4 regions of the Pseudooceanicola sp. NS-SX9 genome follow, and region 1 is predicted to be linked to each of the others. Evidence: riboswitches for the same ligand, from Rfam matches in the RefSeq annotation. Region 1 holds a riboswitch; each other region holds the start of a gene.

What was found. A riboswitch is a leader RNA that binds a small molecule or an ion and turns the genes downstream of it on or off. The one in region 1 is predicted to bind cobalamin.
Region 2: another riboswitch for cobalamin. It lies ahead of AC2ITM_RS18950 (ABC transporter substrate-binding protein); the one in region 1 lies ahead of bluB (5,6-dimethylbenzimidazole synthase).
Region 3: another riboswitch for cobalamin. It lies ahead of AC2ITM_RS21495 (glutaredoxin domain-containing protein); the one in region 1 lies ahead of bluB (5,6-dimethylbenzimidazole synthase).
Region 4: another riboswitch for cobalamin. It lies ahead of AC2ITM_RS16035 (energy-coupling factor ABC transporter permease); the one in region 1 lies ahead of bluB (5,6-dimethylbenzimidazole synthase).

Annotation. Positions count from the first base shown of each region.
Region 1 covers NZ_CM170818.1:1,795,897-1,801,438, reverse strand. Annotated here, with positions in the region: gene AC2ITM_RS08575 (response regulator) at 1-274, opposite strand, end outside; gene AC2ITM_RS08570 (L,D-transpeptidase) at 448-1,017, shown strand; gene AC2ITM_RS08565 (helix-turn-helix transcriptional regulator) at 1,131-2,234, shown strand; gene bluB (5,6-dimethylbenzimidazole synthase) at 2,193-2,903, opposite strand; cobalamin riboswitch at 2,966-3,125, opposite strand; gene AC2ITM_RS08555 (fasciclin domain-containing protein) at 3,272-3,841, opposite strand; gene AC2ITM_RS08550 (ArsR/SmtB family transcription factor) at 3,947-4,270, opposite strand; gene AC2ITM_RS08545 (MFS transporter) at 4,347-5,540, shown strand; gene AC2ITM_RS08540 (MYG1 family protein) at 5,531-5,542, opposite strand, start outside.
Region 2 covers NZ_JBXXRN010000003.1:80,678-86,219, reverse strand. Annotated here, with positions in the region: gene glyA (serine hydroxymethyltransferase) at 1-356, opposite strand, end outside; gene AC2ITM_RS18955 (GlxA family transcriptional regulator) at 856-1,881, shown strand; cobalamin riboswitch at 2,113-2,299, shown strand; gene AC2ITM_RS18950 (ABC transporter substrate-binding protein) at 2,394-3,401, shown strand; gene AC2ITM_RS18945 (FecCD family ABC transporter permease) at 3,398-4,429, shown strand; gene AC2ITM_RS18940 (ABC transporter ATP-binding protein) at 4,426-5,193, shown strand; gene AC2ITM_RS18935 (helix-turn-helix transcriptional regulator) at 5,326-5,542, opposite strand, start outside.
Region 3 covers NZ_JBXXRN010000005.1:92,868-98,409, reverse strand. Annotated here, with positions in the region: gene nrdE (class 1b ribonucleoside-diphosphate reductase subunit alpha) at 1-1,711, opposite strand, end outside; gene nrdI (class Ib ribonucleoside-diphosphate reductase assembly flavoprotein NrdI) at 1,696-2,103, opposite strand; gene AC2ITM_RS21495 (glutaredoxin domain-containing protein) at 2,108-2,341, opposite strand; cobalamin riboswitch at 2,441-2,629, opposite strand; gene AC2ITM_RS21490 (LamB/YcsF family protein) at 2,757-3,527, opposite strand; gene AC2ITM_RS21485 (TRAP transporter substrate-binding protein) at 3,698-4,684, shown strand; gene AC2ITM_RS21480 (TRAP transporter small permease) at 4,763-5,287, shown strand; gene AC2ITM_RS21475 (TRAP transporter large permease) at 5,287-5,542, shown strand, end outside.
Region 4 covers NZ_CM170818.1:3,370,024-3,375,565, forward strand. Annotated here, with positions in the region: gene AC2ITM_RS16030 (chromosome segregation SMC family protein) at 1-3,256, opposite strand, end outside; cobalamin riboswitch at 3,472-3,694, shown strand; gene AC2ITM_RS16035 (energy-coupling factor ABC transporter permease) at 3,729-4,406, shown strand; gene cobW (cobalamin biosynthesis protein CobW) at 4,490-5,542, shown strand, end outside.

The DNA.
Region 1 (5,542 bases):
CCAGCCCCGCCACCCGGTCGCGGACCCGGTCGCGGGCGGTCAACAGCAGCACCGGCAGCGGGTCGCCGCCCGCGCGCATCTCGCGCAGCAGATCCAGGCCCAGCCCGTCGGGCAGCATCACGTCCAGGATCATCGCATCAAAGCGCGCGGTGCGCAGGGCGCTGCGGGCCTCGTCCAGGGTGCCCACGGGATCGGCCGTGAAGCCGCACAGCCGCAGCCCCACCTGCAGGCCATCGGCCAGCACCGCATCGTCCTCGACGATCAGGATCCGCATCTTGCCTCCGTCTACACCGCCACGGGATCGCGCGCCGGGCTTAAGGCAGTCTTAAGCCCCGGGGGCGGGGGCCGCCAAGGCCCCGGGCAAGACCCCGCCGGTGCGAGGGGCGCCTTAAGGCTGGCTTAAGGCAGGAATGCAGAACCGGCCTCATCGAGCAGAAAGGACAACGGATGACCCCTCTTCTCAGCCGGCGCCGGGCGCTGATCACCGCGGCCGCCGCCGCCACAGGCGTGGCGCTGCCGGGGCTGGCGCGCGCTGCCGGCACCACGCCTCAGGGCGCGCGGCACAATATCTCCAGCTTCATGGCCCAGGACTGGCGCGACCATTTCGACAGCCTGAAGACCGGCGCCATTGTCGCCGATACCGAATCCCGCGCCCTGCACTACTGGAACCATGACGGCAGCGATTACCGGATCTACCCGACCTCGGTGCCGATGTCGGCCGACCTGACCCGGCGCGGCTACACCCGGATCGTGCGCAAGAAGGCGGGGCCCTCGTGGACGCCCACACCCTCGCAGCTGGAACGCCACCCCGACTGGAAGCCAATCCCCCCCGGCCCCGAGAACCCGATGGGGCTTTATGCCATGTACCTGACCTGGCCCGCCTATGCGATCCACGGCACACCCGACACGCGCAAGGTGGGGCGGCAGTCCTCGGATGGCTGCATCGGTCTTTACAATTCCAAGATCAAGGAGCTGTACGATCTCTGCCCGCTTGAGATGCAGGTGCGGGTGATCTGAGGCACCCGGGCGCCCCCGCGCGGCATGGCTGCGCAGGGGCCCTCCGGGATATTGACACGCACCGGGAGCGTTTTCATCCTCTGGCGCAGGTCCATCGCCACGGAGCGCCCCGGATGCCGCCTCGTCCAGCCCGGCCCCTCAGCCATCACGAGATCTACGACGCGGCCCTGGATGACGCGCTGTTCGATACGCTGCCCGCACGGATGGCGGCGCAGATGAACGTGCCCTCGGCGGTGTTTTTCTGGATACATCCCGGGGATTTCCAGGAAATCAGCGCCGATTCGATGCCCGACATCCACGCCTATTACGCCGAAATGCTGGAGCATGACCTGTGGATGCACCAGGTCACGGACGATCTGGCGGGCATCGGCGCCGTCCGGCTGTCGAAATTCGTGTCGGCCCAGACCTACCGCGACAGCGTGATCTACAACGAATTCGTCCGCCGGACCGGCCAGGACCGGTTCTGGTGCCTGGGCATGGTGCAGGACACCCGCGACGGCCGGGTGGTGACGGCACTGCACAAGGGGCAGCGGGCCGAAGATTTCTCGGACGAGGAAATCGCCTGCCTGCAGCATGTCAGCCGCGACCTGGAACGCATGCACGGCATCCGCCGAGAGCTGGCGCGCAGTGCCGTGCACCGCATCGCCGCCGCCGATCACAGCCTGGAAGACGGCGCCCCGATGTACGAGCTGGACCACGAGGGCCGCCTGCTGCGTCTGAACGGCCCGGCCGAGGCGCTGCTGTCGCTGCATCCCGGCCTGGTGCTGCAGCACCGCCGGGTGCTGATGGCGGGCGGGCGCGCCGGGGCGGTGCGCTTTGCCCATGCGGTGGGCGCTGCCACCCGCGACCGCCCCGAGGCCGCGATGCTGGACCTGGCGCCGGCGCGCGCCGCCGACGGACGGCTGCTGCCGGCGCTGCGGCTGAACCTGCTGCCCCGCACCGAGGGCGGTCGGCGGGTGCTGATCATCGTGACCAGCGACACGCCTGCGGCCGTGGCCGCAGCCCTTGCCGCGCCGCAGGACCATCCCGGGCTGACGGCGCGCGAACGCGACGTGCTGCGCGGGCTGGTTCAGGGGCGCCGCCGCGACCAGCTGGCCTATGATCTGGGCATCACCGTGCCGACGGTCGACCTGCACAGCGCCAACCTGCGCCGCAAGCTGGGCGCGCGTACCCTGCTAGAGGCCGTCGCCATCGCCTGCAGGCTGCACCTGGTCTGAGGGCCAGCGGTCTTCAAAGATCATCTGCTCAAGCGGCAGGCGGCTGCGCCAGCCGTGGATTTCCAGCTCGGGGGCGGAATACAGCTCTCTGACGCGGCCCAGGCACAGATAGGCCACCGGCACGACGTGATCGGGCAGGCCCAGGATCGCGCGCAGCTCGTCGTCATGGAAGATGCTGACCCAGCCCACCCCGATGCCCTCGGCGCGGGCGGCCAGCCACAGGTTCTGCACCGCGCAGACGGTGGAATACAGATCCGTGTCCCGGCAATGCGTCCGCCCCAGCACCACCTTGCCGCCGCGCGTGCGGTCGCAGGTGATCAGCAGGTTCAGCGGCGCGTCCTCGATCCCCTGCAGCTTCAGCTTGGAATAAAGTTCGCGCCGCTCGCCCTCGAACATGTCGCGGGCCTCGTCATTGGCGCGCTCGAAAGCGGTGCGGATGCGGGCGCGGACCTCGGGGCTGCGCAGGATCAGAAAGTTCCAGGGCTGCATGAACCCCACCGAGGGCGCCGCATGGGCCGCCCCCAGCAGCCGCATCAGCACCTCATCGGGGATGGGGTCAGGCAGGAACTGGCTGCGCACGTCGCGCCGTTCGTTGATCGCGCGGTAGACCGCGTCGCGTTCGGTTTCGGAAAAGGGACCTGCCGGCCGCAGCCCGCCTGGTAGCATCATGACGTAACCCCCGTCTGACAACATGCAGCCCTGGGTGCCGTCCGCGCACCCGGGCCCGTCCTGCCTGGCCGGTCTTCTGACTTGGCTTCGCCCCGTGCGGCGCCTTCCCGGCCCCGGGGGCCAGTGGCATCGTGCCGCCCGGTCCACCTTACAGCGTTGGGCACGTCGCGGATTTGCACCGCGTTCCCGATTATCCCCCCCATAAGAGACGGGGCACCAGACCCTTTCGGGATACGCCAGGCCCCATGCTGCGACAAGGGCCCAGCCATCGGATTTCGTGCAGACCCCACGTCCGCCCAGGCCACACAAACGGGGGCGCAGATGGCGCCCCCCGTGGTCATCGCCGTGGTCATCGCCGTCAGGCTGGATCAGCCGGCCTGGCCCAGCGGCAGCAGCACCCGGTCGATCACATGCACCACGCCGTTCGACTGGTCGACATCGGCGGTGGTCACGGTGGCGACGCGGCCGTTCTCGTCCTTCAGCTTCAGCGCGCCGCCTTCCATGTAGGCCTGCAGCTTGCAGCCCCCCACCGTCGGCACCACATGCATCCCGCCATCATCCGAGATCATCCCCGCGATGGTGGTCGAGAACGCCTCGGCCGCCACCACATGGCACAGCAGGATCTGCTTCAGCTGCTCCTTGTGCGAGGGCATCAGCAACTGGTCCATCGACGCCTTCGAGATCATCGCGAAAGCCTCGTTCGTCGGCGCGAAGACGGTGAAGGGCCCCGGGCCCATCAGCGTTTCGGCCAGCCCTGCCGCCTGCACCGCCGCCACCAGCGTGGTCAGGTTGGGCGCGGCGCTGGCGTTCTCGGCGATGGTCTTGTCGGCATACATCGGCGCGCTGCCCACCATCGGGTTGTCGGCCATGCCGGCCGCCTGCACGGGACCAAGGGACAGCGCCGCCAGCGTGGCGGTCAGGGCGAATGTCTTGAACATGGGATCCTCCTCCGTTGCTCCGGTCGCCTGCAGCGCCGGAATGCAAGGGATACGGGAGAAGATGCCCGCCGGTTCAATCTTTCCGAAAGTTTTTGTCGGCCCCCCTCAGGGGGCGGTCAGCACCGCGTCCAGCAGGCCGGGAAAGCGCCGGTCCAGCGCCTCGCGGCGCAGGCTCAGCAGGCGGCCGCGGCCCTGGGGTTCGTTGCGGATCACGCCCGATTCGCGCAGCACCTTGAACAGGTGGGATTTCGTCGATTTCGCCACGTCGGGATCCATCAGATTGCAGCGCGCCATCAGCACCGGCCCGTCGCGCAGCTGCCGCACGATGTCCAGACGTGCCGGATCACTGAGCGCAAACAGCACCTGCGTCAGAACAATCGCCTCTTCCGGCGGATGGACAAGATCGGGGCTGGTGTTTTCCGTCGACATGGTTCGAATATACTTGAACCTTCGCGGGAAGGGAACTAGGCAATGGTTCGAAACATATCGAACCATTGAGGCCCTCATGCCCCTTTCCCCGACCTTCCCCATCACGCGGGACCACGCGGGCTTTGCCATCGTGCTGACCGGCAGCGCGCTGATGATGGCCAGCGCCAGCGCGCCCTCGCCATTCTATCCGCTGCTGCAAAGCCAGATGGGATTTTCGGCCTTCATGATGTCGGCGGTCTTCGCGATCTATGCGCTGGTGCTGCTGGCGACGCTGCTGGTGCTGGGATCGCTGTCGGACCACCTGGGCCGCCGCCCGATCCTGAGCGCGGGATTCGCGCTGCTGGCCGCGGCCTCGGTGGGCTTCGAGATCTCGGGCACCGTCACCCAGCTGCTGTGCGCACGGGCCTTGCAGGGGGTGGCCTGCGGGCTGCTGATGTCGACGCTCTCGGCCACGATCACGGATCTGGAACCGCCCCGTCTGCCCGGCATCGCGGCGGTCTGCAATTCGGTCATCCCGCTGGTCGGACTGGCCCTGGGGGCGCTGGCCTCGGGCTTTGCGATGGATCTGCTGGTGGCACCCAAGGCGGACATCTTCCACGGTCTTGCCGTCATCAGCCTGGTGCTGGCAGTGCTGATCTGGGCCCTGCCCGAGACCTCGCCCCGGCACGAGGGGCTGTGGCAGGCGCTGCGCCCTCAGGTGGGCCTGCCGGCGGCGGTGCGCGGACCGTTCTGGAAAGGGGCACCGGCGCTTTTTGCGGGCTGGGCAACGGGGGGGCTGTACCTGTCGCTGGGGGCGCTGATCGTGGGCCATGTCTTCGGCATCCACAGCGTCGTGGTGCAGGGCCTGGTGGTGACGCTGCTGTCGGGCATGGGGGCGCTGTCGTGCTTTCTGGCACGGCGCTACAGCGCGCGTCAGGTGGTGCTGTTCGGCACCTCGGCGCTGGCGCTTGGCACGCTGGGCACGCTGGCAGGCGTGCTGGCGGGCAGCCTGACGCTGTATCTGGTGGCGCTGGCGGTGGTGGGCATGGGCTTTGGCACCTGCTTCTACGGCTTCATCCGCTCGATCATCCCGCTGGTCCCGCCAGAGATGCGGGGCGAAACCTTCGCCGCGATGTTCTGCGTCAGCTATCTGGCCTTCGGCGTGCCGGTGGTGATCGCGGGCCTGCTGGTCCCGGTGCTGGGACTGCAGGAGACCGTGATGGCCTACGGTCTCCTGATTGCGGCAATGGCGGCGCTGGCAGGGGTGCTGCGCCGCGCCTCTCAGGCCTGAGC
Region 2 (5,542 bases), on a different replicon from region 1:
ATGCCCATGATCCGGTCCCCCGGCTGCAGCAGGGCCAGGAACACCGCCTGGTTGGCCTGGGCCCCCGAATGCGGCTGCACATTGGCAAAACCCGCGCCGAACAGCTGCTTCAGCCGGTCGATGGCCACCTGTTCGACGGTATCGACATGGGCGCAGCCACCATAGTAGCGCTTGCCGGGATAGCCTTCGGCATATTTGTTCGTCAGCACCGAACCCTGCGCCGCCAGCACGTCGGCCGAGACGATGTTTTCAGAGGCGATCAGTTCGATCTGGCCTTGCTGGCGCGCCAGCTCCTCGGCCATCGCGGCGGCGATCACGGGGTCCGAGATGTCGGATTTGGGACGTCGTTCGAACATGGGAAATCCTTCTCAGGTCAGGTCAATTCTGGGGGCGGGGCGGTGATAAAAGACTGTCGCCCAGCTGTAGCCAGAGTGCGCTGGTGCGGCATGGATGTTCCTGCCCCGGGTCTTGCAGATTTCGGACAGGGGCCCGGCGGGATGAAGATTTTTGAGCGCCTTTGGATAATGTTTTAATTATACATTGGGTGCGGCAGCCATCTGGCGTCGGATCCGCGATGCGCCGCGCCCGGGGTGGGGCGCCTCTTTGCCTGCGCCAAGGCGGTCTTTAGGATGAAAGGGGCGCAATAAGAATATCTTCTTGCCATAGCGGTAGCAGTGGCATCATGTGCATTGCCAGAATTCACGCCCTGTGGGGGCAAGGTTTGGCGGCCGGCGGGACGGGTTCCGGCCCGGATAAAGGACAGGAGTTGCGCGCAAATGGATAACCTTATGCTTTTGTCTGATAGGCTCTGCCCTGGGGGATATTCGGGACCTGACCGGCGTCCACAGGTCCGGCATGGCTAGCCCGGCACCGGCACCGCGCCGTCGCCTGCGCGTGGCGTTCCTGCTGGCCGACAACTTCACGCTTTCGGCCTTTGCGAATTTCGTCGATGTGCTGCGGCTGGCCGCCGACGAGGCCGACAAGTCCCGCCCCATCCTGTGCGACTGGGCGGTGCTGTCGGACAGCATGGACCATGTCCGTGCATCCTGCGGGGTCAAGATCCAGCCCGACCGGCGGCTGCGCGATGCCGGCCAGTACGACTATCTGGTGGTGGTCGGCGGCGTGATGAGCCAGCGTGCCTCGCTCAGCGGGGCCTGCCTGGCCTATCTGCGTGACATGGCCCGCAAGGTGCCGATCATAGGCCTGTGCACCGGGGTGTTCATCCTGCAGCAGGAAGGGCTGCTGGCCGGCTACCGCTGCTGCGTCAGCTGGTTCCATCACCAGGATTTCCTGGACCGGTTCGACAGCGAGGTGCCGATCGCCGACCAGATCTTTGTGATCGACCGCGACCGGCTGACCTGTTCGGGCGGCCATGGTGCGGCGCATCTGGCGGCCTTCCTGGTCAATCGCCACATCGGCCATTCCGCTGCGGTCAAAAGCCTGAACATCCTGATGATCGACGATGCCTTCGGCGCCGAGCGGCCACAGCCCGGCCAGTCGCTGCCCCGCAAGCCCCGGGATGCGCTGGTCAAGCGCGCTGTCCTCAGGATGCAGCAGAATATCGAGATGCCGCAATCCATCGAGGACCTGGCTCGTGATCTGGGCGTGTCGCGGCGCACCCTGGCACGCAGGTTCCTGGCCGATCTCGGGCAGCGTCCCCTGAAGGTCTATACCGACATCCGCCTGGAACGCGCCCTGGTGCGGTTGCGATCCAGCGACAAGTCGATCCACGAAATCGCCGTGTGGTGCGGCTTTTGCGATGCGCCGCATCTGTCGCGGGTCATGAAGGCCGAACGCGGCATGACCCCGGCCGAATACCGAAGGACCCAGCCCGGCCCGGCGCAGGCGCCTGCCCCCGAGCCCTCCGCACCGCTGGCCTGAGGATGGGCAGGGGCCATTGCATCCCGCTCCTGCGGCTTCATCCCCGGCGGCGCCTGCCAATGGCCTCTGCGTCGCCGCGTGGCAGGGCGCGGGCAGTCCACCGGCCCGGGAGGGGCCCGCACAGCCAGACCCGCCGGTGGTCTGAAGGGGCCTTGGGGCTTTGGCGAACGCAGCCCCCCCCCCTGGCGACCGCCCGCAGGGGCGCTGCCGAGTTGACCTTTGCCGGGGCCGCTGCGACAAGGGGCGGCCGGTGTCCTTCGGGACCGAACAGGGAATCCGCCCCGAGGCTTTCGGGAAACGGAACTGCCCCCGCAACTGTAGGCGAAGAGCCCGTCCAAGACGCCACTGGGACCTCCCGGGAAGGCAGGGCGGGCCGTGAGGCGCCAGTCAGGAGACCTGCCGGCACAAAGGTAACGTGTCCGGACGGGGTGTTCCGGCAGCGGGGCTGGCCGTTCGACGACGGCGGCAACGTCGCAGGCATCCCGCTCTGGCCCATCTGACGGGATGAACAGATGAAACAGCTTCTTGCCGCGGGGATCCTCCTGGCGGCTTCGGCCCTGCCGCTGGCGGCGCAGACGGCCTATCCGCTCAGCCTGCGCAACTGCGGGCGCGATGTCACCTTCGATGCGCCGCCCCGGGGCGTCGTCACCATCGGCCAGTCGGCGACCGAGATCCTCTATGCCCTGGGGCTGGCGCAACATGTGCGCGGCACCTCGGTCTGGTTCAATCCGGTGCTGCCGCAATTCGCGGCCGAGAATGCCAGGATCCCGCGGCTGGCCGACAACGATCCCAGCTTTGAAAGCGTGGTGGCCCGGCGGCCCGATCTGGTGGCGGCGCAGTACGAATGGCATGTCGGGCCCAACGGCAGTGTCGGCACCCGGCAGATGTTTGCGGATCTGGGGATTGCCACCTACATCCTGCCCGCCGATTGCGACACCAAGGACAATTCCGCCGGCGGTGACGGCCGTCGCACCGGCGCCTTCGCCCCGGAACAGGTCTACAAGGGCATCCACGAGCTGGCCGAGATCTTTGACGTCACCCCCGCCGGCGATCGCCTGGTGGCGCAGCTGCAGGCGACCGAGGCCGCCGCCGTGGCCCGCGCGGCGGCGCTGCATCTGCCGCAGGGCTTGTCGGCGGTGTTCTGGTTCTCGTCTCCGGCGCTGCAGCAGGATCCCTATGTGGCGGGCCGTCTGGGGGCGCCGGGCTACATGATGCGCCAGCTTGGCCTGCGCAATGTCGTGCAGTCGGACGAGGAATGGCCGACCGTCGGCTGGGAGACCATCGCCCGCGCCGATCCCGACATCATCGTCATCGCCTCGATGGACCGTCGCCGCTACCCGGCCGACGACGTGGCCGCCAAGCTGAAGTTCCTGCACGAAGATCCGGTCACCCGGCAGATGCGCGCCGTGCGGGCCGGTCATATCGTCGAGATGGACGCCCATGCCATGAGCGCGACAATGCGCACGATCTACGGGCTGGATGCGCTGTCGACGGCGCTGGCGCAGATGTCCTTCGAATGAGGGGCGCGGCCCTGTTGCTGCCCTGGTTGCTGGGGGGCCTGCTGCTGGGTGCCTCGGTGCTGGCGGGCGCCGCCATCGGAGAGACGCCGCTGCCGCTGGCCACGGTCTGGCAGACGCTGGCCAATCACCTGTGGGATGCAGGTCATGCGGTTGACCGGATCGATGCGGGCATCGTCTGGAACTACCGCCTGCCGCGGGCGATCCTGGCGGCCGCCTGCGGCGCGGGCCTTGCGGTGACGGGGGTGGTGCTGCAGGCGCTGCTGCGCAATCCGCTGGCCGATCCCTATCTGATGGGTCTTTCGGCCGGGGCCTCGACCGGGGCGGTGCTGGTCACCGTGGCGGGCCTGGGGGCGGGGGCGGTGTCGCTGTCGGCGGGGGCGCTGGCGGGTGCGATGGCGGCCTTTGCCTGCGTGGTGGCGCTGTCCCATGCGGTACAGGGCGGCAGCGGCGGAGGGCGGGCCGCGGCGGCGATCATCCTGGCGGGGATCGCGGGCAGCCAGATGTTCAACGCGCTGACGGCCTTCGTCATCGCGCGTTCGGCCAGTGCCGAGCAGGCCCGCGGCATCCTGTTCTGGCTGATGGGCAGCCTGTCGGGCGTCAGATGGGCGGATGTGCCGGGGGCGGTGGCGGTTTCGGGGCTGGGCACGGCGCTGTGCCTGTGGCACCGGCGCGGCTTGGATGCCTTCACCTTCGGCACCGACAGCGCCGCCGCCCTGGGCATCGAGGTCCGCAAGCTGCGCGGCGGGCTGATCTGCGCGACCGCCCTGATGGTGGGCGTGCTGGTGTCGAAAGTCGGCGCGATCGGCTTTGTCGGGCTGGTGGTGCCCCATGCGATGCGCCTGGTTGTGGGGGCGCGCCACCAGCGGCTGGTGCCGGCCTCGGCGCTGGCGGGGGCGGTGTTCCTGGGGCTGGCGGATGTGATTGCGCGGATCATCGTGCCGGGCCAGGTGCTGCCGATCGGCGTGGTCACCGCGCTGGTGGGGGCGCCGGCCTTCGCGCTGCTGCTGGTCCGGGGGGCACGGCGATGACGCCGGGGCTAAGCTGCCGGGACGTCTCGGCCAGGGTGCACCGGGCCTGGCTGCTGCACGAGGTCTCGTTGGCGGTGGCGCCCGGCGAATGCCTGGGGCTGATCGGGCCGAATGGCGCGGGGAAATCGACGCTGCTGCGCTGCCTGGCCGGTCTGCTAAGGCCGCGCACAGGTGGCGTGTGGCTGGGCGATCAACGGCTGGACCGGATGGCGGCCCGGGCCCGGGCGCAGCGCATCGCCCTGGTCGAGCAGCAGACCGACACCACCGACCGGCTGAGCGTGCGCGACGCGGTGGGGCTGGGCCGCACGCCGTTCCTGACGGCGTTGCGCGGCTGGGGCGCCGAGGACGATGCCCGGGTCGATGCCGCCTTGGAGGCGGTCGAGATGACGCCCCTGGCCGCGCGCCTGTGGCACAGCCTGTCGGGTGGCGAGCGTCAGCGCGTGCAGATCGCCCGGGCGCTGGCCCAGACCCCCGAGGTGCTGCTGCTGGACGAGCCGACGAACCATCTCGATATCCGCCACCAGCTGTCGCTGATGGCGCTGATCCGGGGGCTGCCGATCACCCGGGTGATTGCCTTGCACGATCTGAACCAGGCGCTTGGCTGCGACCGGCTGGCGCTGTTGGCGGGCGGGCGCCTGCAGGCCATCGGAACGCCCCGGGAAGTGCTGAGCGAAGACGCGCTGCGGCAGCATTTCGGCGTCAGCGCCCGGACCGTCACCGATCCCGACGGCCGGCCCGCGCTGCATTTCTCGCATGCCCTGTGACCGGTTGCCCAGAGATCCTGGCCTTGGGCGCGATGCTCAGTGATCCGGCGCCCAGTGATCCGGCGCCTTGTGATCTGGGGCCTTGAGATCTGGGGCCTTGTGACCCGACGCCATTTGAGCAGGGCACAGCCGTCAGGGTGCGGCCGGTGGCGTGACGCGGGTGCGCAGCGCCTGCCAGTCCCGCAACAGATCGCTTCGGCGGCGGGGCGGCTTGCGGTCCAGCAGGGTCAGGCCGGACATGCGTTCGGTTCGGAAATGCCGGATCGCGTTGCGGCTCTCGCACCAGCCGATCAGCAGGCAGTGGCAATCGTCATAGCCCAGCAGGATCGGCCAGACGCAGCGCTGGCTG
Region 3 (5,542 bases), on a different replicon from region 1:
GGCGCACCGCGTCGCGCAGCCGGGCCCAGTCGGCGCGACCGGGCAGCGGCTGGTTCGCGAAAAGCCGCGCAACTGTCGGATCTTCCGGCAGCCAGTCGCGTTCCGTGTATTTCTGGAAATAGGTGCCGGAGGCGTAGCGGCTGTCGGCGAAGCCGCGAAAGCTCTGGCCGCGTTCGCGCGCCAGGCACATCGAGGCGTGCAGCGCATGGTAGGTGACGGCGGCGAAGTAGACCGAGGTGAAGCCGAGTGCGGCGGGGCTGCCGTAGTGGATCCGTTGCCCGGAAAGGTAGCCGTGAAGGTTCATCTGCCCCAGCCCGATGGCATGGCCTTCCGCATTGCCGCGCCGGATCGAGGGCACGCAGTCGAGCGAGGTCATCTCGCTGACCGCGGTCAGGGCCCGCACGGCGGTCTCGACCGTGGCGCCGAGATCGCCCGAGCGCATCACCTTCGCAATGTCGAGCGAGCCAAGGTTGCAGGAGATATCGCTGCCGATGTGCCGGTAGCCCAGGTCCTCGGAGAGGGCCGAGGGGGTGCTGACCTGCAGGATTTCGGAGCACAGGTTCGACATCGAGATCCGCCCGGCAACCGGGTTCGCGCGGTTCACCGTGTCTTCGAACATCAGGTAGGGATAGCCGCTTTCGAACTGGATTTCGGCCAGGGTGCGGAAGAAGGCGCGGGCGTCGATCACCGTCTTGGAGATGCGCGGATCGGCGACCATCTCGTGGTATTTCTCGCTGACCGGGATCTCGGACAGGGCGCAACCGTAGACCTTCTGCACGTCGAGCGGCGAGAACAGGTGCATGGGCGCGCGGGTGCGGGCCAGCTCGAAGGTGATGTCGGGGATCACCACCCCCAGGCTGAGGGTCTTGATGCGGATTTTTTCATCGGCATTCTCGCGCTTGGTGTCGAGAAAGCGCAGGATGTCGGGGTGATGGGCATGCAGGTAGACCGCGCCCGCGCCCTGGCGCGCGCCCAGCTGGTTGGCATAGGAAAAGCTGTCCTCCAGCAGTTTCATCACCGGGACCACCCCGGAGGCCTGCCCCGAGATGCCCTTGATCGGTGCCCCCTGTTCGCGCAGGTTGCTGAGCAGCAGCGCCACCCCGCCACCGCGTTTCGAAAGCTGCAGCGCCGAGGCGATGCCACGCCCGATGCTTTCCATGTCGTCCTCCAGCCGCAGCAGGAAGCACGAGACCAGCTCTCCGCGGCTTTGTCGTCCGGCGTTGAGGAAGGTCGGGGTGGCGGGCTGGAACCGACCCGAGAGGATCGCGTCGATCAGCGCGAAGGCCTGCTGGTGGTCGCCGCGCGCCAGCACCAGGGCGCACAGCACGGCGCGGTCGGTGAAATCCTCCAGGTATTGCGCGCCGTCGCGGGTCTTCAGCGCGTAGCTGGTGTAGAATTTCAGCGCGCCGAGATAGCTGGAAAACCGGTGGTCATGGGCGCGGCCGCGCGCATAGGCCTGGCGCAGGACCTCCGGGGGATAGGGGGCCAGGGCGGCGGGATCGTAATAGCCTTCTTCGACCAGCCACTGCAGGCGGGCGTCGTCCGAGGCAAAGCGGCGGCTGCCCGGAAGGACATGCTGAAGGATATACTGGCGCGCGGCTTCGCGGTCGGCCGAGACCGGCGGCAGGCCGGTGGCATCGGGCAGGTTCAGCAGGGCGTTGAGGGCGCGGTAGTCGGGGGCGCTCAGCGGCTGGACTAGATCGTCGGGCATGATTGGCTCCAGAAGGTCCGAAGCCCGCGCGAGACGCGGGCGATGTCGATGTCGGTGCCGGCCAGTTCCAGCGTCCACAGCAGCGGCACCTGGCACTTGCGGGCGATGATCCGGCCGGCCAGGCCATAGGTGGTACCGAAGCTGCGGTTGCCGGTGGCGATGACCCCGCGCAGCCCGGCACGGCGGCGGGGATCGTTCAGGAAGCGGATCACCATCGGCGGCACGGCGCCGCGGCCCTGGCCGTCGGCATAGGTCGGGCAGATCAGCACATAGGCCGGCGGCGCGTCGGGCAGGGGGCCTGACGCGCCAAGGCGCAGCGCCGGCAGGCCCAGCCGGGCCACGAAGCGTGCGGTATTGCCGCTGGCCGAGGAAAAGTAGACGAGGCTGCCCATGGCGCTAGGCCAGCCGGGCGATCAGATCGGGGCGAAAGCCGGACCAGCTTTGGGGGCCGGTGCCGGTCGTGGCCTCGACCACGGGTGCCTGGCGGTGGCCAAGGGCGCTCAGACGCGCCAGTGCGGCGGCATCCTGGGTCAGATCGACCAGCCGGTAGGACAGCCCATGCGCTTTCAGCGCACGCTGCGTCGCCAGGCATTGCCGGCAGTCGGGTTTTGAATAGACGATGATCGTCATGGCGCGTCCTTCGGTCAGGACGGCAGGCGGGGACGCGCACGGACCGGAACGCCCAACGCGGCCCGGAGACACTGACACGCCCCGAACCCACCGTTCGGGTCAAATCCTGGGCTCCGGGCAGGTCTCCTGACTTCGCGGGTCGACACCGGCGCTCGCCTTCCCGGGGACACCCAGTGGCGCAAGAGCGTGGCTCGCCGCTTACAGTTGCGGGGGCAGTGCCGGATTTTCACCGGCTTCCCTTTTCACCGCGGAACAATGTCCCGCGACACCTGAAGCATCTATATGTAGATCATTTTCGAATAGTGACGTCAATATGCAGACGCAGCCCAGCTGATCCCAGCCGAAGGCAGGGGCGGGGAGGGGCCTGTTTCGCAAGGCACTGACGGGCATATGACCTTGCGGAAGGCGCTTTGGGTCAGGGGCGTGCGAAGGGGGCGATGCCGATGCCGTTTTCGGCCAGGGCGCTGCGCAGACGGTGCGCCATGCCGACGGCACCCGGGGTATCGCCATGCACGCACAGCGTTGCGGGCGCGACCGGAAGGCGCTGCCCGCCGGTCGTCGGGATGACGCCGTTCACCACCATCTCCAGCACCTGGTCCAGGCTTTGCGCCGGATCGTGGATCACCGCGCCGGGCTGGCTGCGCGGCGTCAGCTCTCCGGTGTCGGTATAGGTGCGGTCGGCATAGATCTCGCAGGCGACGGTCAGCCCGGCGCGTTCGGCGGCGGCATAGGTTTCTGAATAGGGCAGCGAGATGAAGACCAGCCTCGGGTCCACCGCCTTGACCGCGCGCACGCACAGCTCGGCCAGGTCGCGGTCGACCGCCGCCATGTTGCCAAGCGCGCCATGGGTTTTCACATGGGTCATCGCGTGGCCCTCAAGCCGCGCCATGCCCTGCATCGCGACGATCTGGTAGACCAGCTGCGCCTCCAGGTCCTCGGGGCGCTCGCCCGAGATCCGCCGCCGCCCGAAACCGTAGAGATCGGCAAAGGACGGATGCGCCCCCACCGAGACGCCCTTTTCCCGGGCCATCCTGAGGGTGCGCGCCATCACGACCGGATCGCCCGCATGAAAGCCGCAGGCAATGTTGGCGGTCGAGACCAGATCCAGCATCGCGGCATCGTCGCCGACGGTGAAGGCGCCAAAGCTTTCGCCCATGTCGCAGTTGAGGTCGATCGTGCGGTCCATCCTGAAGTCCCTGTCATTCGCGCCTATTTGCGCAATTATTGTGCGGAATATTGGAAAGTCCGGCGGATACCCGGGGTAAATCCGCCTGAAACCCTTAATTCGGGATACCGCCGGTGTACTGAAATCTCAAGCCTCCCCAGCGAGGCGATTCCAGCAACAGGGAAAACAGCATGAAATTTGCACGCAAAGTGGCACTGGCCACGCTTCTGGCTGCCGGTCTGGTCGCGCCGGCGATGGCGGAAACCAAATGGGACATGTCGGTCGTCTGGCCGGATGGCAACTTCCAGACCGAGGACGCAAAGGCCTTCGCCGACAAGGTCCGCGAGATGACCAAGGGCGATGTCGACATCACCGTGCATTCCGGCGGTGCGCTTGGCATCAAGGGGCCCGAAGGCATGGCCGCGGTGCGCGACGGCCTGGTGCCTGTGGGCGAGATCCTGATGAGCCAGCAGGTGGGTGACGTGCCTGCTCTGGGTGCGGAATCGCTGCCCTACATGGCGCCGACGATGGCGGACCTGGCCTTGCTGCACAAGTTCACCCGCCCGATGATCGAGGCGGCGGCCGCCAAGATGAACCAGAAGCTGCTGTATATCGTGCCCTGGCCCGGCCAGGCGGTCTATACCAAGAAGCCGATCAAGACGCTGGAGGACCTGAAGGGCCTGAAGATCCGCGTCGTCGATGCCAATGGCCAGGCCTTCTTCAAGGCGCTTGGCGCGGCCCCCGTGCAGATGCCCTGGGGCGAGGTCGTCCCGGCGCTGGCGGCGGGCACGATCGATGCGGTGACCACCTCGTCCTCGTCGGGCGTCGACGGCTCGTTCTGGGAATTCATGAAATACATGAACACCTTCAACTGGCAGGCCTCGTCGGACATCCTGACGGTCAATCTGGATGAATGGAAAGCACTGCCCGAGAAGGACCAGAAGGCGATCGAGGCCGCCGCCGCGCAGATGGAAGGCGAATTCTGGCTGAACTCGCATAACGAGGACGCCAAGAAGCTTGCCATCCTGAAGGACCACGGCGTCGAGATCACCGCCCCCTCCTCGGATCTGAAGGCCGAGCTGATCGAGAAGGCCAAGCCCCTCTGGGCCGATTTCGAAAAGCGCGTGCCCGAGGCCGCCCCCTATATCGACACCTACCTGACGGTGCGCGGCAACTGATCCCCGCCGCCTGACCGTGTGGCCGGCCCTGCCTCTCCCTCCCGGGGCCGGCCCTTTTTCCTTCCGACCGGAGACCCCATGTCCCCCTCCCGTTTCGATACCTTCATCCGGCCCGTCGACTGGCTGAGCGGGCTGGCCAACGTGCTGGCCGCGCTGTGCCTGTTCGGGATCTTCCTGCTGGTCGGCGCCGAGATCGTGCTGCGCAACCTCTTCCTGACCAGCCTCGATTTCTCCTGGGATGTCTCGGCCTACCTGATGGGGGCCTCGTTCATGCTGTCGGCGGCCAGTGCGCTGAAAAGCGGCTCTCATGTGCGGGTGACGGCCCTGCGCGAGGTGCTGCCCGAGGGGCCCGCGCGCCTTCTGGATGTGGCGGCCTGCCTGGTGGGGCTGGTGATCGCGGTGGCGCTGGCCTGGGCGCTTGGCCAGGCGGCCTGGCTGTCGTTCCTGCGCGGCTCGACCTCGGCTTCGGTGGTGCGCATTCCGCTGGCCTGGCCGCAGGGCGTGCTGACGCTGGGCACGACCCTTTTGTGCCTGCAGATCGTGGCGCAGCTGCTGCGCCTGCTGCGCGGCGAGGCGCTGGCCACCGGCGAGGGGATCGAATGATGCCGCAGATCGTCCTGACCCTGGCCGGGCTGCTGGCGGCGCTGCTGGCGGGCGGTGTCTGGATCGGCCTGGGGCTGATCGGCACCGGCGCCGGGCTGATCAGCCTGTTCCGCCCCCATATGCCCTTCGAGAAGCTGCTGGCGCAGCAGGCCTTCAACGTCCTCTCTTCGGCCGAACTGCTGGCGCTGCCGCTCTTCATCCTGATGGCCGAGATCCTGTTCCGCACCAAGATCTCCGAGGCGCTCTTTACCGGGC
Region 4 (5,542 bases), 1.6 Mb from region 1:
GCGGCGCGTCGACCTCATCCAGAACGCAGATGGGGGCCGGGTTCGCGAGGAAAACCGCAAAGATCAGGGCCATGGCGGTGAGGGTCTGTTCGCCGCCTGACAGCAGCGACAGGGTAGAGAGCTTCTTGCCCGGCGGCTGGCACATGATTTCAAGGCCCGCATCGAGGGGGTCTTCGCTTTCCACCAGTTCCAGCTTGGCCTCGCCGCCGCCGAAGAGGTGCCGGAAGAGGGTCGAGAAGCTGGCGTTGACCTGTTCGAAAGCCGTCAGCAGGCGTTCGCGACCCTCGCGGTTCAGGCCCGAGATGCCGTTCCGCAGGGCGCGGATGGCCTCTTCCAGGTCGGCCTTTTCGGTGACCAGGGTGTCATGTTCCTCGCGCACTTCGCGGGCGTCTTCCTCGGCGCGCAGGTTCACGGCCCCAAGCGCGTCGCGCTGGCGTTTCAGGCGGTTCACCTCGGCCTCGATCTGATCCGAGGGCGGCATGGCGTCGATGCCCATGTCGAGGCTGTCCAGCAGCTGCTTCGGCGTCATCTCCTGCGCCTCGGAGATGCGTTCGGCGGCCTGGGTCACCGCCTCGGAGGCGGCATCGGCGCGGGCCTCGGCGCGGGCGCGGGCCTCGCGGGCCTCGGAGGCGGTGCGTTCCAGGTCGCGTTCGGTGGCGGTGGCCTCGCGGGCGGTGGCTTCGGCGGCGGCCAGGGCATCGGCGGCGGTGGCGCGGCGCTGGTCGGCCGCGGCGATGGCCTCGGTCAGCTCTTCGCGTTTGGCGGCCAGCTCCTCGGGGGCGGCCATGGCCTCGTCCAGCTGGGCCTCGGCCTCGGTGCGGCGCTCGTCCAGTTCCGCGATCCGGCGGTCGGCGCTTTCAAGGCGCAGCCGCCAGCCCGAGACCTCCTTGGTGATTTCCTGCGAACGGCGGGTGCGGGCCTCGCCCTCGCGGCGCAATTCGTCATGGGCGGCGCGGCGCGACATCATCGCCATGCGCGCGGCCTCGACCGCCATGCGGATCTGCTCGATCCCGGCGCGGGCCTCGTCCAGATCATCGAGACCGGCAACCGTCGCCTCGGCATCGGCCAGCTGTTCGCGGGCGGTGGTGGCGTCGGCCTCGTGGCGGGTGACGGCCAGCCCGAGGCTTTCGAGCTTCGAGGCCGAGAGGTTGCGTTCGGCCTCGGCGCGCGACAGGCGGCGGGCGGCATCCGAAACGGCGCGGTCGGCCTCGGTGCGGGCCTGGCGGGCGGCCTTGTCGGCAGCGGTCAGCGCCGAGAGCCGTTCGGCCAGGGTGTCATGGGCGGCGCGGGCGGTTTCGGCACGGGCCTCGGCCATGTCCAGATCGGCGCGCAATTCTTCCAGCCGGTTCAGCTGCTCAAGGCGCAGGGCGGCGGCCGAGGGGGTGTCCTCGGCGCCGGCGCGGTAGCCGTCCCACCGCCACAGATCGCCCTGGACCGTCACCAGACGCTGGCCGGGGCGCAGGGCGGGGTGCAGCGCCGCCCCCTGATCGGCCGACACCAGGCCGATCTGCGACAGGCGGCGGGCCAGCACCGCAGGCGCGCTGACGTGATCCGAGAGCGGCACGGCACCGACGGGCAGCGGCTGGGTCGCGTCATAGCCCGGCAGTTCCAGCCAGCCCGAGGGGTCGGTCCCGGTGATCACCGGGGCGCGCAGGTCATCGGCCAGCGCCGCGCCAAGCGCCTTTTCATAGCCCGGCGCCACCCGCAGCAGATCCAGCAGCTGGCCGCCCTCGACCGCATCGCGCTGGACCAGACGGGCCAGCGCCGCGACCTCGGCCTGCAGGGCCTTGACCTCGCCCTCGGCCGAGGAGCGCGCGGCGCGGGTGTCGGCCTCGGCGGACTGGGCCTCGGCGCGGGCGGCTTCGGCGGTGGCCAGGGTCTCTTCGGCCTCTTCGGCGCGGCCGCGGGCGATCTCCTCGGCTTCGGCGGCGGCCTCGGCCTCTTCGATGGCATGGGCGGCGGCACCGCGGGCCTCGGCCACGGCTTCGCGGGCGCGGCCTGCCTCGGCCTCGCTGCGGGCCAGCATCTTGCGGCTGTCATCCAGAAAGCGCGTGGCGGACTGGTGGCGGGCGGCCAGGCGCGCGACATCCTCGGTCAGGGTCGACAGATCGCCCTCGCGTTCGCCCAGCACCTCGGCGGCTTCCAGCGCCAGCTCCTGCGCCTCGGCCAGGGCATCGGCATGGCCATCGCCCGCCTTGGCCAGTTCGCGGGCCTCCCAGTCGAGGCGTTCGATCGTCTCGCCCGCGTCGCGGTTCAGGCCCGCCTCGCGCTCGCGGTCGCGCGAGAGCTGCTCGATCCGGCTGCGCAGGGTGGCAATGGCCTGCAGGGCGCGGGCCTGCTGGTCCGACAGGCTGTCGCGCTGGACGGAAAGGCGCTGCAGGATGGCGGCGGCGATGGCCTCTTCCTCGCGCAGGGGCGGCAGGGCGTCATCGGCGCGCAGGCGGGCCTCGGCGGCCTCGCGGGCCAGGCGTTCGGCCTGGGCGGTGTTGGTCGCAGCGCCGCGCAGGGCGGCGATGGCAAGGTTGCGCGCCTCGTCGGCCTCGCGCCAGCGGCGATACAGCAGCATCCCCTCGGCCTGGCGCAGATCGGTACCGATGGCGCGGTAGCGCGCCGCCTGACGCGCCTGACGTTCCAGCGACGACAGCTGCTGGGCCATCTGTTCGACCACGTCATCGACGCGGGCCAGGTTCTGTTCGGCCCCCTTCAGCTTCAGCTCGGCCTCGTGGCGGCGCTGATAGAGGCCCGAGATCCCCGCGGCCTCTTCCAGGATGCGGCGGCGCGCCTTGGGCTTGGCGTTGATCAGTTCGGAAATCTGCCCCTGCCGCACCAGCGCCGGCGAATGCGCCCCGGTCGAGGCATCGGCGAACAGCATCTGCACGTCGCGCGCCCGCACGTCCTTGGCATTGGCCTTGTAGGCCGATCCCACGTCGCGGGTGATCCGGCGGACGATCTCCAGCTGGTCGGCATCGTTGAAGCTGGCGGGCGCCAGCCGGTCCGAATTGTCGATGGTCAGCGCGACCTCGGCAAAGTTGCGGGCGGGCCGGGTCGAGGCCCCGGCAAAGATCACGTCTTCCATCCCGTCGCCGCGCATCGCGGTGGGACGGTTTTCGCCCATCACCCAGCGCAGGGCCTCCAGCAGGTTCGACTTGCCGCAGCCGTTCGGCCCCACCACCCCGGTGAGGCCCGCGTTGATCACCAGCTCGGTCGGGTCGACGAAGCTCTTGAAGCCGGTGAGACGGAGGCGGGAAAAGCGCAACGGAAGGGCCCTTCTACGTCAGGTTGCATTCGGAAACTTGCGACAAAGGTGCGGCTGCGGGGCGGGGCTGTCAACGTCCGGCTTACCCGATATGGGATCGTCCACAGGCTTCTCCCCAAGATATTGCGGGTTTCGGGGGGTATCTTCTGCGGTTTCCCGCCCTTTCCGCGCGGGCAGCGGCGGCAAAGCGCCTTGACGCCGGGGGGGCCTGCACGCCACAAGATATCCCATACGGTTCCCGACACGGCGCCCAAGCGCCTCGGGATGAAACGGGAATGCGGAACGGGTGACCCAACCAGGGGCCTGCAGCCGCAGCCGCCCCCGCGACTGTGAAGCGGAGAGCGCCCTCAAAGACGCCACTGGTCCCTCCGGGCCGGGAAGGCAGAGGAGCGCCACGACCCGCGAAGCCAGGAGACCGGCCGTGTAGAGAAACCGAACCGGCTGTCGGGTGTGACGGCCCAAGGAGTGCGATATGCATATCGAACCGGGGCTGATCAGCCCCGCAAAAATGATCCTGTCCTATGCAACGGCCGCAGGCGCCGGCGCCTACTGGCTGAAGACCGCCGCGGCGGGCCTGAAGGAAAAGGGCCTGGCGTCCCTGGCGGCACGCGGTGCCGTGGCAACGGCGGCCGTCTTCACTTTCTTCCAGGTGCTGCCGCACTATCCGGTGGGCATCTCCGAGGTGCATTTCATCCTCGGCTCGACCCTGTTCCTGATGCTGGGCGCGGCGCCCGCGGCCTTTGGCCTGGCCTTCGGGCTGCTGCTGCAGGGCGTCTTCTTCGCCCCCTTCGACCTGCCGCAATATGGCGCCAACGTGACGACCCTGCTGGTGCCGCTCTTTGCGCTGAAGGCGCTGGCCGACCGGCTGATCCCGCGCTCGACCGCCTATGTCGACATCAAGTACCGCGACGCGCTGGCGCTCTCGACAGCATATCAGGGCGGCGTGGTGCTGTGGGTGGCGTTCTGGGCCTTCTACGGGCAGGGCTTCTCGGCCACGACCACGGCCTCGGTCTTCAGCTTCGGCGGCGCCTACATGCTGGTCGTGCTGGTGGAACCGCTCGCAGACCTCGCGGTGCTGGCCGCGGCCAAGTCGCTGAAGGGCCTGCGCGGCTCGGGCCTGACGACGCCCCGCCTCTACGACGCGGCCTGATCGCGCCTTCCCCCTGTCGCGGCGGGTCCCCAAAGGGGGGCCCGCCGTTTCCGCTTCTGATCCGTTCCCTTCGGGAGGCTTCCATGCCCGCAAAGATCCCCGCCACCGTCATCACCGGCTTCCTTGGCGCCGGCAAGACGACCCTCGTGCGCCACATGCTGCAGAATGCCGGCGGCAAGCGCATTGCCCTCATCATCAACGAATTCGGCGACCTGGGCGTCGACGGTGACATCCTGCGCGGCTGCGGCGACGCCACCTGCCGCGAAGAAGACATCATGGAGCTGTCGAACGGCTGCATCTGCTGCACCGTCGCCGAAGACTTCATCCCTACGATGGAGAAACTGCTGGCCCGTCCCGACCGCCCCGACCATATCGTGATCGAGACCTCGGGCCTTGCCCTGCCCCAGCCGCTGATCCGCGCCTTCAACTGGCCGGCGATCTCCACGAAGGTCACCGTCGATGGCGTTGTCACCGTGGTCGACGGCAAGGCCGTGACCGAGGGCCGCTTTGCCCAGGACGAGGCCGCCGTGGCCGCCGCCCGCGAAGCCGATGACAGCATCGACCACGACACCCCCCTGTCTGAACTCTTCGAGGACCAGCTGGCCTGCGCCGACATGATCGTCGTCAACAAGGCCGACCTGATGAGCGACGCAGAGCTGCTGGCCACCATGGCCACGCTCAGGGACGGCGCCCGCGACGCGGTGCAGGTGGTCTCCTCCTCCATGGGCGCCCTGCCGGCCGAGGTGCTGCTGGGCATGAACATCGCCGCCGAGGCCGACATGGAAGCCCGTCACGAGATCCATCACCATCATCACCACCATGATGACGACGACGACGATGATCACGACGACCACCACGATCACGACCATGACGAATTCGAAAGCTTCGTCGTGCCGCTGCCGGAAATCCGCGATCCCAAGGCCTATTGCGATCACCTCTCGCAGGTCATCCGCACCCATGACATCCTGCGCCTCAAGGGCTTTGCCGCGGTCGAGGGCAAGCCGATGCGCCTGACGATCCAGGCCGTGGGCCCCCGGATCGACCATTACTACGACCAGCCCTTCGGCACGGCGCCCCGCATGACGCGGCTGGTGGTGATCGGCCTCGCCGGTCTCGACCGTACCGCGATCGAGGCG